DNA from 3 places in the Bradyrhizobium sp. ORS 285 genome. Region 1 is predicted to be linked to each of the others. Evidence: predicted binding sites of a transcription regulator. Region 1 holds the regulator's gene; each other region holds the start of a gene.

What was found. Region 1 encodes LexA, which represses DNA repair genes until DNA is damaged. Its sites were predicted from a motif close to TGTTCNNNNTGTGTTCNG; they were not measured.
Region 2: a site for LexA is predicted at 1,192-1,209, ahead of BRAD285_RS20945 (ImuA family protein). Genes of this name have one in related genera too.
Region 3: a site for LexA is predicted at 1,329-1,346, ahead of uvrA (excinuclease ABC subunit UvrA). Genes of this name have one in related genera too.

The regions. Positions count from the first base shown of each region.
Region 1 is NZ_LT859959.1:3,213,270-3,215,534, forward strand. It holds gene BRAD285_RS14435 (hypothetical protein) at 36-476, opposite strand; gene lexA (transcriptional repressor LexA) at 779-1,477, opposite strand; gene glp (gephyrin-like molybdotransferase Glp) at 1,681-2,265, opposite strand, start outside.
Region 2 is NZ_LT859959.1:4,630,823-4,633,087, reverse strand. It holds gene BRAD285_RS20950 (putative DNA modification/repair radical SAM protein) at 1-1,108, opposite strand, end outside; gene BRAD285_RS20945 (ImuA family protein) at 1,292-2,080, shown strand; gene BRAD285_RS20940 (DNA polymerase Y family protein) at 1,980-2,265, shown strand, end outside.
Region 3 is NZ_LT859959.1:3,331,751-3,334,015, reverse strand. It holds gene BRAD285_RS15010 (outer membrane protein) at 1-196, shown strand, start outside; gene BRAD285_RS15005 (outer membrane protein) at 484-1,137, shown strand; gene uvrA (excinuclease ABC subunit UvrA) at 1,437-2,265, shown strand, end outside.

The sequences.
Region 1 (2,265 bases):
GATCCGAGGAATGCGATCAGTTGGCGATCAGATCGTCAGGTGATGCTGATGCGCCGGATCGATGGGGTCTGCGCCGCCGGCCGCTCCTCTGCCTGCTCGGGACGGTGCTCGCCGGGCTGCTTGGTGACGGGCAATTGCAGCACCGTCACGCGCTGGCCCTCGCAGAGCTGTGTCACCAGGACGTGGCGGCCGTCGGCGAACTCGATCGCGTCGTGATGGCGATCGGGAATGTGCTTCTCGATGGTGTTGAACTTGGCGACGCGCTCGCGGATGGTCCGCGTCCACAGCCAGCGGCTGTCGTAGCGGACGTCCTCGGCGAAGGCGAGCTCGGTGCCGGGCAGCATGCACACCGCAACGGTCGGCTCGCTTTCCAGCGCGAAGCCGCGGGTTGCAGTGCCGCGGAACGTCGTCGAGATCAGCGTCTCGCCGACTTTGGCGGGACGGGAGGCAACGGCATGGAGGCTGTAGTCACACATCGGATCGCTCCTCGTTCAGAGATAGCTGACCCACGCTCCCCCCGGACAGGCGCAGGCCTCTATCAGAGTGGACATCGAGGAGAATGTTAGCGCGCGCTTCGCGGCAATTCTGCGCTGATCTTCATCGCGTGCAGCCGCTGACGATCACAAGCGTTTGAGCATGCCGCGCTGCACATCATAGGGTGCGCTCGCGTGTGACTTGTTTTTGAGCTACGCGCGAAGCTCGTTCGCGCTTAGCCGACCGATTGTGCATCTCGCGATGCTAACCGCGGTGCATCACCGCGACTGCGCGGCGTGCGCGATCAGTACTTGCGATACAGCCCGACCAGCTTGCCCTGGATCTTCACCCGGTTGGGCGGCAGGATGCGCACCTCATAGGCGGTATTGGCCGGCTCGAGCGCGATCGATGCGCCGCGGCGGCGGAAGCGCTTCAGGGTGGCTTCCTCATCGTCGATCAGCGCCACCACGATATCGCCGGTGTCGGCGGTCTCGTTGCGCTGGATCAGCGCCATGTCGCCGTCGAGGATGCCGGCGTCGACCATCGAATCGCCGCGCACCTCCAGCGCATAGTGATCGCCATTGCCGAGCATGTCGGCCGGCACGCTGATGGTGTGGCTGCGCGTCTGCAGCGCCTCGATCGGCGTACCCGCGGCGATGCGGCCCATCACCGGCACCGCCACCGGGCGCTCGCCATCATCAAGCGCCGGTGTCGACGTGCGAACCTTGCCGAGATTGCCCTCGATCACCGACGGCGTGAAGCCGCGGCGGTTGCCGGCGGCCTGCGACAGCTCGGGCAGCTTGATGACCTCGATGGCGCGGGCGCGATTGGGCAGCCGGCGGATGAAGCCGCGCTCCTCCAGGGCGGTGATCAGGCGGTGAATGCCGGACTTCGAACGCAGGTCGAGCGCGTCCTTCATCTCGTCGAAGGACGGCGGCACGCCGGCTTCCTTGAGCCGTTCGTTGATGAACCGCAGAAGTTCGTACTGTTTGCGCGTCAGCATCTCGACCTGGTCCCCGGTTTGATGTCGTCCGACTCGCGAGCTCCTCGATCGGAGCTCCTCATCTCTCTGCGAGCCGGACGAGCGTCTTCGCGTCGTTCCGCAACATACTAAAAACAAATCATGAACGGACACTATATGTTCGATGTGTGTTCCGCAATCCTAAAAATATGATGAACGGACCGGGCTTTGCCGGGGGACGCGGCTCAGTTCGGCAGCCGCAGGATCTCGCAGGGGCTTCCCGCAGGGGCCTTTGGCGCAAAGGCGGGACGAATGACGAGTGCCTGCGAGAGCGCGAGATTGCCGAGCAGCGACGAATCCTGCTGCGTCACAGGGGTCGCGACCAGCGTGCCGTCGGCGCGCTCCTCGAGCTGCGCGCGCAGATAGTCCTCGCGCGAATCATTGGCGCCGAGCTCGCGGCCGAGCAGGGCGGTCTCGCGCGGCAGCAGCGCCTCGCGGCCGAGCAGGCTGCGAATCAACGGCACCAGGAACAGGATGGCGCAGACATAGGACGACACCGGATTGCCCGGCAGGCCGATCACGCGCATGCCGCCGAGCCGTCCGTGCATCATCGGCTTGCCCGGCCGCATCGCGATCTTCCAGAACGCCATCTCGACGCCCTCGGCCTCGAGCGCCTGCTTGACCAGGTCGTGATCGCCGACCGAAGCGCCTCCGGTGGTGACCAGGATATCGGCCTCCGCCTCGCGCGCCCGGCGGATGCCGGCGACCGTCGCCTCGAGCGTGTCGGCGGCGATGCCGAGATCAATCGGTGTCGCGCCTTCGCTGCGCAT
Region 2 (2,265 bases), 1.4 Mb from region 1:
TGAGCTGGGCCAGATCCGCGAAGCGGATCGTCGTGGTGCGTCGGGTGGCGAGGATGCGCTGCACGGTGCGGGCGCCGAAGCCGGGCACGCGCAGCAGTTCCTCGCGGCTGGCTTTGTTGATGTCGAGCGGGAAGCGGTCGCGGTGGCGCAGTGCCCAGGCGAGCTTGGGGTCGATGTCGAGCGGCAGCATGCCTTCGTTCTCCTCGACGATCTCCTCCGCATCGAAGCCGTAGAACCGCATCAGCCAGTCGGCCTGATACAGCCGGTGCTCGCGCACGAGCGGCGGGGCCTGCAGCGGCAGCGCGCGGCTCGCGTCAGGAATCGGGCTGAAAGCCGAGTAATAGACCCGCTTGAGCTTGTAGGCGCCGTAGAGATTGGCGGAGGTCGACAGGATCGTGCGGTCGTTGGCGGCATCGGCGCCGACGATCATCTGCGTGCTCTGGCCGGCCGGCGCGAACCGCGGCGGCCTGGCGCGGCGCACCGTCTTCTTCGCCTCCGCCGTCTCGTCGAGCTTGAGCCGCAGGCGCCCCATGGTGCGGCGGATCGCGCGCTGGTCCTTCTCCGGCGCCAGCTTGGTGAGGCTGTCCTCGAGCGGCGTCTCGATGTTGATGCTGAGCCGGTCGGCATATTTGCCGGCCTCCGCGATCAGCGCCTCGTCGGCTTCCGGAATCGTCTTCAGATGGATGTAGCCGCGGAAGCGATGCTCCTCGCGCAATTTGCGCGCGACGCTGACGACCTGCTCCATCGTGTAGTCCGGGCTGCGGATGATGCCCGACGACAGAAACAGTCCCTCGATGTAGTTGCGGCGATAGAAGTCGATCGTGAGCTTCACCACCTCGTCGACCATGAATCGCGCGCGCGGCACGTTGGAGGAGGCGCGGTTGACGCAATACAGGCAGTCGAAGTTGCAGGCGTTGGTGAGCAAAATCTTGAGCAGCGAGATGCAGCGTCCGTCCGGCGCATAGGAGTGGCAGATGCCCATGCCCGGCGACGTCGAGCCGAGGCCCTTGCCGTCACGGGAATCCCGCATCTCCGTACCGCTGGAGGCGCAGGACGCGTCGTACTTGGCGGCATCGGCCAGGATCTCCAGTTTGCGCAGCAGCTCCATGCTTTTGAATCCCTTTGATTCCACTCGTTGAATCCGGACCGGGTCAATCCCGATTGACTCTCTTTGACGCGTTAGCTTTATATTAGAACGTATCATGAACAAAGGAGATCGTCGCGGGTTCATTGCCTGCGTTCACAAAGAGAACGGCAGCACCCGCACGATGGATGAAAGGAGCGGCGACGGATGACCGGCGCACGCATGGATACGCTCGCGCGTCTGCGCGGCCGCATTGCCCGTCTCGAAGCGGCCGATGGCGCGCATGATCTGCGCCGAGTCGCGCTCGGCCATGACGAGGCGGACGCGGTGCTGCAGGGCGGGCTCGCCACCGGCGCGCTGCACGAGGTGTTCGCGGAAGGCGGCCGCCAGGCGGCGGCCGCGACCGGTTTCGTGTGCGGCCTGGCGGCGCGTGTCGCCGCGCGCCGGCCGCTGATCTGGATCCGGCAGGACTTTGCCGAACGCGAGGCCGGCGCGCTGTCGATGAGCGGGCTCGCCGAGCTCGGCCTCGATCCGCGCCGCCTCGTGGTCGTGCGCGCGCCCGATCTGGATCACGCTTTGCGCACCGCCGCCGATGCGCTCGCCTGCGATGCGCTGGGCGGTGTGATGCTGGAGGTGTGGGGCGAGACGCCAAAGCTCGATCTCGTCGCCAGCCGCAAGCTGACCCTGGCGGCGCAGGAGTCCGGCGTGACCGCGCTGCTGTTGCGCGTCGCCGCGACGCCGGAGCCCTCGACCGCGGAGACGCGCTGGATGGTGCGCACCGCGCCGTCGCCTGTGGTGGCGCCATGGATGGCGTGGGGCGCACCGCGCCTCGATGCCGAGCTCATTCGCAACCGTCACGGCCAGACCGGACAATGGATCATGGAGTGGATGCCCGATGCGTGCCGTTTCAGCGAACCGGCGGCGGATCCTCAGCCTGTGGCTGCCGCGCCTGCCCATCGAGCGCATCAAGCGGAGCCGCAGCGCCGATCCGCTTGAGCAAGGCAAGCCGCAGGTCGTCGTCATCAAGGACGCCAATGCGCTGCTGATCCATTCGCTCGACGAGGCGGCCGCGCGTCACGGCGTATCGCTCGGCCAGCCCTTGGCGAATGCCCGCGCGGTCTGTCCCGATCTCGTCGCGCATGAGGCCGATCTCGCCGCCGATGCCAAGCTGCTGGAGAGCA
Region 3 (2,265 bases), 120 kb from region 1:
CGGCGCAGGTGTCGAATACGCCTTCGCGCCGGGATGGTCGGTCGGCTTCGAGTACGACCACCTGTTCATGGGCAACACCAACGTCCCGTTCCGCGGCGCGGTCTTCACCCAGACCGACACCATCAAGCAGGATGTCGACCTGTTCACGGCCCGCCTGAACTACCGCTTCGGTGGCCCGGTCGTGGCGAAATACTGATCGACCGATCAACCGCGAGTTCCCAAAGGCCGGCGAAAGCCGGCCTTTTTTGTTGCCCGGATGACACCTTGATCCGCAGGCCACACCCGGAACCAAGCAATTGAGTCACAATGGCTTTCGGGAACCCGCCCGCAAAAACGCGGTTTGGCCGCGAGTGTGGCTTCAGGGTGACGGTAATCCGCACGGAACCCGGCTATAGGGTGATCGTCAACTTGAACGGGTGAGTCTGTTTCGTGCGTGAAAGCTTCGGTGCGACGCGGACTTCGAGGAATAAACTGGAGACAAGAATGAAGAAGATCCTGCTTGCGACCGTGGCCCTGGCCGCCCTGGCTGCTCCCGCTGCCGCTGCCGATCTTGCCGCGCGTCCGACCTACACCAAGGCCCCGGTTCTCGCGCCGGTTCCGACCTGGGGTGGCTTCTACCTCGGCGGCATGGGCGGTTACGCGACCACGGACAACGGCGGCATCCTGAGCCCGAAGGGTGGTTTCGCGGGCGGCACCGCCGGCTACAACTGGCAGACCGGCGCGTGGGTGTTCGGCGTTGAGGCCGACGCTGCCTGGGCCGACATCAAGGACTCGGTCGGTGGCGTTGTTCCGGGCTTCGGTGCTGTTGCCGTCGGCAGCAAGATCGACGCGACGGGTACGGTCCGCGGCCGCATCGGCTATGCCTTCAACACCGTGCTGGTGTACGGCACCGGTGGTTACGCCTGGGCCAACAACAAGATCAGCCTCTCGGCGCTGGGCGTCAGCGTCTCCGACTCGCAGTTCCTGAGCGGCTGGACCGCCGGCGGCGGCGTCGAGGTGATGTTCGCTCCGAAGTGGTCGGTCAAGGCCGAGTACCTCTACAAGAGCTTCGACGGCAAGACCTACTTCAACGGCGCTCTGCCGACCGGCAACCTGAACCTGCACAGCGTTCAGGTCGGCGTGAACTACCACTTCTAAGAACTGCGGCCTTCGGGCCAACGCACAGGCCTCCGCTCCACAAGGGCGGAGGTTTTTTCTTTGTCGAATCCGCTTCCCGATCGATCGCCCGGCCGCCCCCGCCAATTGCGGAGCGGTTCCGCTCCTGCCACTCGCTGCCATGTCGCGAGCGCATTGTTGATGATTCGCTCGGGGCACTGGAAATCCGGGCCCGTTCTTCCTACGTTCCGACGATACCTTTCCCCCTGGCGTCCGAGGGCCGGCTTCCGGCAGAACGCGCCTGCAACGATGGCGCAGCCCTGCGCCGTGGGACAATCGTCATGGATGAAGTGATCAAGGCCAAGCAGCGCGCGCAAGCCAATCAGTCGAGTCTGCGGGCGATCACCATCCGCGGCGCCCGCGAGCACAACCTCAAGAACGTCGACGTCGAGATTCCCCGCGACAAGCTCGTGGTGTTCACCGGCCTGTCCGGTTCCGGCAAATCCTCGCTCGCCTTTGACACGATTTATGCGGAGGGCCAGCGCCGCTATGTCGAATCGCTCTCCGCCTATGCGCGCCAGTTCCTGGAGATGATGCAGAAGCCGGATGTCGACCAGATCGACGGCCTGTCGCCGGCGATCTCGATCGAGCAGAAGACGACGTCGAAGAACCCGCGCTCCACCGTCGGAACCGTCACCGAGATCTACGACTACATGCGCCTGCTCTGGGCGCGCGTCGGCGTGCCCTACTCACCCGCGACCGGCCTGCCGATCGAGAGCCAGACCGTATCGCAGATGGTCGACCGCGTGCTGGCGCTGCCGGAGGGCACCCGCCTCTATCTGCTGGCCCCGGTCGTGCGCGGCCGCAAGGGCGAGTACAAGAAGGAACTCGCCGAATACCTCAAGAAGGGCTTTCAGCGCGTCAAGATCGACGGCACCTTCCACGAGCTCGCCGAGGCGCCCACGCTCGACAAGAAGTTTCCGCACGACATCGACGTCGTCGTCGACCGCATCGTCGTGCGCCCCGACATCGGCCAGCGCCTGGCCGAGAGCTTTGAAACCGCGCTGAAACTCGCCGAGGGTCTCGCCGTCGTCGAATTCGCCGACCCCGCCCCCTCCTCGTCATCACCGGGCCGCGCCGAAGGCGCGAGACCCGGTGATCCATCCTCTT